DNA from 2 places in the Cellulophaga sp. L1A9 genome. Region 2 is predicted to be linked to the other one. Evidence: riboswitches for the same ligand, from Rfam matches in the RefSeq annotation. Region 2 holds a riboswitch; the other holds the start of a gene.
What was found. A riboswitch is a leader RNA that binds a small molecule or an ion and turns the genes downstream of it on or off. The one in region 2 is predicted to bind thiamine pyrophosphate.
Positions count from the first base shown of each region.

Region 1: another riboswitch for thiamine pyrophosphate. It lies ahead of thiS (sulfur carrier protein ThiS); the one in region 2 lies ahead of thiD (bifunctional hydroxymethylpyrimidine kinase/phosphomethylpyrimidine kinase).

Region 1 is NZ_CP047027.1:3,135,711-3,139,931, forward strand. It holds gene recQ (DNA helicase RecQ) at 2-2,203, shown strand; TPP riboswitch at 2,347-2,441, shown strand; gene thiS (sulfur carrier protein ThiS) at 2,557-2,760, shown strand; gene thiC (phosphomethylpyrimidine synthase ThiC) at 2,821-4,221, shown strand, end outside.
Region 2 is NZ_CP047027.1:1,569,040-1,573,260, reverse strand. It holds gene GQR94_RS06675 (SulP family inorganic anion transporter) at 61-1,689, shown strand; gene thiD (bifunctional hydroxymethylpyrimidine kinase/phosphomethylpyrimidine kinase) at 1,693-2,505, opposite strand; TPP riboswitch at 2,564-2,656, opposite strand; gene GQR94_RS06665 (cytochrome c) at 2,677-3,156, opposite strand; gene GQR94_RS06660 (YheT family hydrolase) at 3,206-4,165, opposite strand; gene GQR94_RS06655 (nitronate monooxygenase family protein) at 4,172-4,221, opposite strand, start outside.

The DNA of each region.
Region 1 (4,221 bases), 1.6 Mb from region 2:
TATGAGTTTGAGTGAAATTGATTTGCATTCCTCACTAAAAAAATATTTTGGATTTTCAGAGTTCAAAGGACTTCAGGAAAGTGTTATTACAAGTATTCTTGAAGGTAAAAATTGTTTTGTAGTAATGCCCACTGGCGGTGGAAAATCGCTTTGTTACCAACTTCCTGCATTAATGCAAGAAGGTACTGCAATTATAGTTTCCCCACTTATTGCGTTAATGAAAAATCAAGTAGATGCCATTCGTGGTATTTCTTCAGAGCACGGTATTGCTCATGTTTTGAATTCTTCATTGACCAAAACAGAAATAAAACAGGTGAAAAGTGATATTACTAGTGGTATCACTAAATTACTTTACGTGGCGCCAGAATCATTAACTAAAGACGAGTATGTTGAGTTTTTACAATCTGTAAAATTATCATTCGTTGCCGTTGATGAAGCGCATTGTATTTCCGAATGGGGACATGATTTTAGACCTGAATATCGAAATTTAAGAAATATTATTAGTCGCTTAGACGATACGATTCCTATTATAGGGCTTACCGCTACAGCAACGCCAAAAGTACAAGAGGATATTATAAAAAACTTAGGAATTACAGATGCTGATTTATTTAAAGCGTCATTTAATAGACCTAATTTATTTTATGAAGTACGTCCTAAAACTCAAAATATAGAAGCAGATATCATACGTTTTGTCAAACAAAATTCTGGTAAATCTGGTGTTATTTATTGTTTGAGTAGAAAAAAAGTAGAAGAACTCGCTCAAGTACTACAGGTAAATGGTGTCAGCGCTGTACCCTATCATGCCGGATTTGATACCAAAACACGATCAAAATATCAGGATATGTTCTTGATGGAAGGTGTAGATGTTGTGGTGGCAACGATCGCTTTTGGAATGGGGATTGATAAACCAGATGTAAGGTTTGTTATTCACCATGATATTCCTAAAAGTATAGAAAGTTATTATCAAGAAACGGGTAGAGCAGGTAGAGATGGTGGCGAAGGTCATTGTTTGGCCTTTTACTCCTACAAAGATATTGAGAAGTTAGAAAAATTTATGTCTGGTAAGCCTGTTGCAGAACAGGAAATTGGTAATGCCTTGTTACAGGAAATGGTAGCTTATGCGGAAACTTCTATGTCTAGAAGAAAATTTATTCTACATTATTTCGGAGAATATTTTGATGATGTAAACGGAGACGGAGCGCTCATGGATGACAACACAAAAAACCCGAAAGACAAAGAAGAAGCTAAAGAAGATTTAGTTAAAGTGATTCAAGTGGTACAGGGTACCATGGAAAAATTTAAATCTAAAGAAATCGTAAAAGTACTTACAGGAAAAGTAAATGCGATTATCGCTTCTCATAAAACAGATGAAAAACCATTTTTTGGAATAGGAGCTAACAGAGACAAAGAACATTGGATGGCATTAGTGCGCCAAGGTTTAGTAGCGGGGTATCTACGTAAAGAAATAGAACAGTACGGAATACTACATGTAACGGATAAAGGAGCGGAATTTGCTAAAAATCCTGTTTCCTTTATGATGACTAAAGATCATGTATACAATCAAGCGGCTGATGATGCTATTGTCAGTGCTGCAAAAAGTAGCGGTGGCGTAATAGATGAGGCGTTACTTAAAGTATTGAAGGACTTGAGAAAAAGACAAGGTCAGAAATTAGAAGTACCTCCTTTTGTAATTTTTCAAGACCCATCACTACATGATATGGCTTTAAAGTATCCTATTAGCCTAGAAGAACTTGTAAATATTCATGGAGTAGGAGAAGGTAAAGCAAAAAAATACGGGAAGCCATTTGTAGATTTTATTAAAAAGTATGTGGAGGATAATGAGATTACCCGCCCAGATGATTTAATCGTAAAAAGTACAGGAGCCAATTCTGCATTAAAATTATATATCATTCAGAATGTTGATCGCAAATTACCATTAGATGATATTGCTTCTGCAAAAGGGATAGCCATTCCTGAATTGATAAAGGAAATGGAACAGATCGTTTACAGTGGTACCAAATTAAATATTTCCTATTGGGTAGATGATGTTTTAGATGAAGATCAGCAAGAAGAGTTGCACGATTATTTTTTAGAAGCAGATTCTGATAATATAGATTTGGCCTTGAATGAATTTGAGGGCGATTATGAAGAAGAAGAGCTTCGATTGTATCGTATTAAATTTATTAGTGAAGTAGCCAATTAAGCATTCATTTATAATTAAAATTTTAAATAACACTCCTAGTTTTAGGAGTGTTATTTTTTTATAGCCCTATTACTAAATTGTTAATTCTTATTTATTATAGATCAAATCTTCTTTAGTTCCATTGTTTTTTTATAGTTTTACGGAGTAAACTTTAGGGGTGTTCCTATTTTGGAACTGAGACATACCCTTTGAACCTGATGCGGTTAGTACCGCCGAAGGGAAAAGTTGAAAAGCACCTTGAAATGGGTGTTTGCAACCTTTTCATATGTGTGTGTTTTGTTCTTAAACACCTCCTTTTTCAAAGAATATTCTCATCTTTTAATTTTTACAGCATATTTAAAAATATCCTGTACATGATTTCTATTGTTGTAAACGAAAAAAGAGTGGACATCGAAGAAAATTCGAATCTTATTCACCTCCTTAATCACCTCAAGGCCACTCAAGATGGTATTGCTGTCGCTATTAATAATACGGTTATTTCTAAAGATTTCTGGAAGTACGAAATTCTTTTTGAGAATGATGTAGTTCTGCTTATCAAAGCAACACAAGGCGGATAATTTATAAAACTACACACTACATTCTTATTTATATCACGAAGACTTAAATTCTCACAAAATATGAAAAGCAAAGACACCGCACCAAAAAACGAAAAGCTAACGACACAACCTTTTCCAAATTCAAAAAAGATTTATGTAGCAGGTAAATTGCATCCACAATTAAAAGTGGCCATGCGAGAGATTGCATTGAGTGATACCAAAGACTCACTTACAGGCAAGCTTAGGCCAAATGAAGCGGTTACTGTTTATGATACTTCCGGACCTTATACTGATCCGAGTAAATCTATTAACGTGCATCAAGGTATTGATAGAATCCGTGAACAGTGGATTTTAGACCGCGGAGATGTACAGCAATTGAATAGTTTTACATCTGAATATTGCAACCAACGCTTAAATGACAAGAGCCTAGACCATATGCGTTTTTCGCTATTGAAGAAACCAATGCGCGCTCAAGAGGGTAAAAATGTTACCCAATTACACTATGCTAAAAAGGGAATTATAACCCCGGAGATGGAATACATCGCTATTCGTGAGAATCAGCGTATGGAGGAAATGACGGAGATAGCAAAACAACATAAAGGCGAACATTTCGGTGCATCCATACCCAATAAGATTACCGCAGAATTTGTGCGGGAAGAAGTAGCTAGAGGTAGAGCTGTAATTCCGTCAAATATCAATCACCCAGAAGCAGAACCAATGATATTGGGACGTAACTTTTTGGTAAAAATAAATGCCAATATCGGTAATTCTGCCGTTACCTCTTCTATTGAAGAAGAAGTAGAAAAAGCCGTTTGGGCATGCCGTTGGGGAGCAGATAATATTATGGACTTGTCTACGGGACAAAATATACATGAAACACGAGAGTGGATTATTCGTAACTCACCAGTACCGGTAGGAACAGTGCCTATTTACCAAGCACTAGAAAAAGTAAACGGCGTCGCAGAAGATCTTACTTGGGAAATTTTTAGAGATACGCTTATAGAGCAGGCAGAGCAAGGGGTAGATTATTTTACCATTCATGCAGGTGTTCTTTTGCGCTATGTGCCTATGACTGCTAAACGTGTTACAGGCATTGTTTCTCGTGGTGGATCTATTATGGCAAAATGGTGTTTAGCGCATCATAAAGAAAGTTTCTTATATACCCATTTTGAAGATATTTGCGAAATATTAAAACAATATGATGTCGCTTTTTCTTTAGGAGATGGATTGCGCCCTGGTTCTATTGCAGATGCTAATGATGAAGCGCAATTTGCAGAATTAGAAACTTTGGGAGAGTTAACGAAAATTGCACGCAAGCATGAAGTTCAATGCTTTATAGAAGGCCCTGGTCACGTTCCAATGCATATGATTAAGGAAAATATGGAGAAGCAAATAGAACTTTGTGATGAAGCTCCTTTTTATACCTTAGGACCTTTAACTACGGATATTGCTCCAGGTTATGACCATATTACCTCAGGTATC
Region 2 (4,221 bases):
GGTAGTATTGCGCAGTTGAAAAGTGGTACTTTTGCAACTTCAAAAAAATTAGTACAAGAAATGAATTTTATTAAAAAACTTACTTCAAATCCTAAAAACGATTTTTTCGCAGGAGTTACTGTGTCTCTAGCGATGATTCCAGAAGTGGTTGCTTTTGCTTTTGTGGCAAACATAGATCCTTTAGTTGCATTATCAGGAGCATTTATAATAGGATTAATTACTGCAATATTTGGAGGTAGACCAGGGTTAATTTCTGGAGCTGCGGGTGCTGTAGCTGTAATTTTCGTGAACCTAATTAAAGAAGGTCATGTAAGAGGTTTAGAGTTTGATATCCCTGTGGAAAATATGGGCTACTATTATTTATTAGGAGCCGTTATTTTAATGGGGTTAATACAAATATTTGCCGGAGTTTTAAAATTAGGCCGCTTTGTTCGTCTAATACCGCATTCCGTAATGATGGGATTTGTAAACGGTTTAGCCATTGTAATATTTATGGCTCAAGTTAAAATGTTTAGTCATAAGGTGCCAAATACAGACCCTGATGCCGTTGAGAAATATATGAGTGTATTTATGCACGGTCCTGAGTTATTCCTAATGATTGGGCTGGTGCTTTTTACGATGGGTATAATTCATTTTTTACCTAAGCTTACCACAAAAATTCCTGCTGCACTAACGGCTATTTTGATAACTACGTTTGGAGCTATTCTTTTAGATTTAGATGTAACCACTGTAGGTTCTTATATTAGAGAAGGTGGTGGAGATGGTTTAAGTGGTGAATTTCCGACTCCGAATAAAGAGTTATGGCAATTGTTACCCTTTGATTTAGATACTTTTACCTTCATTTTGCCTTATGCTTTCTTAGCCGCTAGCGTTGGATTAATTGAAAGTTTAATGACCTTGAATTTGGTCGATGAATTAACAGATAGTCGCGGTAGAGGTAATAAAGAATGTGTCGCACAAGGAATGGGGAACATCGCTAGTGGATTACTAGGAGGTACTGGTGGTTGTGGTATGATTGGCCAAACGGTAATTAACATCAACGCTAAGGGTAGAGGCCGTTTGTCAGGTATTGTAATGGCATTAACCTTACTTTCTTTTATTTTGTTTGCAGATACCTATATTGAACAAGTTCCAATAGCAGCATTGATTGGGGTGATGTTTATGATGGTTATAGAAACGTTTGCATGGTCTAGTTTTAGAATATTGAAGAAAATTCCTAGATCTGATGCCTTTGTTCTAATAGCAGTATCAGCAATAACTGTGTTTTTCGATTTAGCAATAGCGGTATTTATCGGAGTTATTATATCTGCTCTTGCTTTCTCTTGGGAAAATGCAAAACGAATTAGAGCTAGAAAAAGTACAGATGAAAACGGTGTTAAAACCTATGAAATATTTGGCCCATTATTCTTTGGCTCTACCACTGGTTTTACAGAAAAGTTTGATGTTGCAAATGACCCTGAAGAAGTAGTTATAGATTTTAAAGACAGCCGTATTGCAGATATGTCTGGGATTGAAGCAGTCAACAAACTTTCAGAACGTTATAAAAATGCTGGGAAGAAATTACATTTAAAGCACTTGAGTAAAGATTGTATTAAACTATTAGCTACGGCAGATGATATTGTAGATGTGAATGTTTTAGAAGACCCTAAATACAAAGTAGTTGCAGATGGTTTTAATTATGATGAATAAAGATTACCAGAATTCATAAAAATGATGTAGTGGGCCATATCCTTTTCCAAGGATATGGCTTCTACTTTTTATAATGGCAAGCTCTAAATAATTCTTTCCTTTTTTTACGGCATCTTCTAAAGAATTTCCTTGCGCTAAAAAAGTGGCAATAGCAGACGAAAGTGTGCAACCAGTTCCATGGGTGTTTTTAGAAGCTACTTTTTTTGAACTTAACATAAGTAGGGAGTCATTTTCATTGTTGTAAAAAACATCAGTTAAGAGGTCTAATTGCAAATGACCGGCCTTTAATAAAACAGAGGTGTTATGTTGTCTGCCTAATGCTTTAGCTAATGCTTTTAAATCTGATTTTTCATTTATTTGTTCGTCTAGTAATAACTCACATTCTGGAATGTTAGGAGTAATTAGCCTAGCCATTGGGAAGAGTTTTTTTTTCAAGACGGCAATGGCGTTATCCTCTAATAAGGAATCTCCTGAGCTGGCAACCATTACAGGGTCTACAACAATATTTTTTATAGGGTACTTTTTTAAGCAATGAACTACAGTTCGTATAGATTCTGAGCCGTGAAGCATACCAATTTTAACGGCATCGGCTCCAATGTCATCAAGAATGGCTTCAATTTGTTTTTTTAAATGTAGTGTAGGAATGGGGTGAATGTCAAAAACGCCAAGGGTGTTTTGTGCCGTGAGTGCTGTTATTGCAGAGGTACCGTAACCGCCACAAGCACTAATCGTTTTTAAATCTGCTTGGATGCCAGCACCGGCTCCTGAATCGCTTCCTGCAATGGATAGTACCGTGTTAAATTTTTTTAGAGCCATTGTTGTGCAAAGGTTTTGTCACAAAAGGAACGGCTGCTTAAATAACAGGTATGTTGTTATTTAGCATTACTCGTTTCCCTTCGTTGTAATTAAACAAATCAGGTTCAAAGGGTAATTTCTCAGCCCATAAAGAGCACCCCTAACGAACATGTATATAGCTAATAAGGTATATTATAAAGTTCTTAAATACTCGGCAATAGCTCGTGTATCGTCTTCAGATAATTTATTATCAAGCATTATAGCATTGTTATATTCTTTAAGTAATGCTTTTGCGATTGGATCTTCTTTTATCATTTCTGTTGGGTTGATGATCATGTTCATGACCCAAGAAGGATTTCTTCTTTCGTAAACACCAGATAAAGCAGGGCCTATTAATCGTTGATTGGGCATATGACATGCCGTACAAATTCCACTATATTTAGCTTCACCTTTGGCAGCCAATTCAGTATCTATCTCTGCAGGGAAAGAAATATTTTTAAAAGGACCAATACCGTCATTGTCCATATCTACAGGAACTTCTTCCTTTGTAACTTCAGTTTTCTTTTCTGTTTTGGCTCGGTTCATTTCAAAACCATCTTTTTTTTCTTCTTTTTTTTCACCACAACTAGCTAAAAGTACTGATAACGCTAAAATGCCAACTATTCTTTTCATTTCTAAACTGAGTTAATTAATGTACTAAGATAAGTATTCTAACTTATTATTAAAGTTCATTCAAAAAATTTAAACATCTTTTCTCTGTGTAGGTCGTATTTTTAACGCCATAAAAACCTACGTGACCACCAAAATTTGGGGTTTCTAGAAAAAGTTTTTTATTTTTTTCAGCTTCGGTATATGGGTAGCATTCTGGACCTAAAAAGGAATCATTTTTGCTATTTATAATCAGTGTTGGAATTTTAATATTGGGTAAAAATTGTAGGCAACTAGATTTGGTATAATAATCTATAGCGTCTGTAAACCCATGGGCTCTACTCGTATAAATGTCATCAAAATCTTTTAGTGTCTTAATACTAGCAATATCTATATCTGAAATTTTATCAGGGAAAAGTGCTTGCTTTGCCCGTAGTTTTTCTACCAAATGTTTTTTAAATCTCGCAGCATATAATGCATTCTTAGGGCGCAATAATTGCTTTAATGAACTATAGAGGTCACAGGGAACAGAAACAGCTACTGCTCCTTTAATTTCTTTGGGGATGATGCGATCTTCTCCTAAGTATTTTAAAGTCAAATTTCCACCAAGACTAAAGCCATTAATGTAAATGTCTGTGTATGATTTATTCTTTAATAGATGTTGAATTACAGCTTCTAGGTCTTCTGTTGCTCCAGAATGATATGATCGGAATAAGTTATTGGGGACACCGCTACAGCTTCTCAAGTTAATAGCGCAAGCATCATAACCGTTTTGATTAAAAAGCTTAGCGCTACCGGTTATATACGGTCTTTGAGCACTGCCTTCCAAGCCATGAATTAGAATAATAACTTTAGTGGATTTTTGTGCGGTAAAGCTCCAATCAAGATCTAGAAAATCATCATCAAATAAAGTAATGCGTTCTCTTTCCTGTACAACCCCATCTATCTTTCTAAAAATACCAGAATAAATGGTGGATAAATGTCCGTTTTTAAATAAAATGGGTGGGTTGTACGTAGAGGTTACTAAGGGCATATTTTTTTATTTCGGATATACTTCTAGAACTTTAATTTGTTCTTCAATGGCAGCTT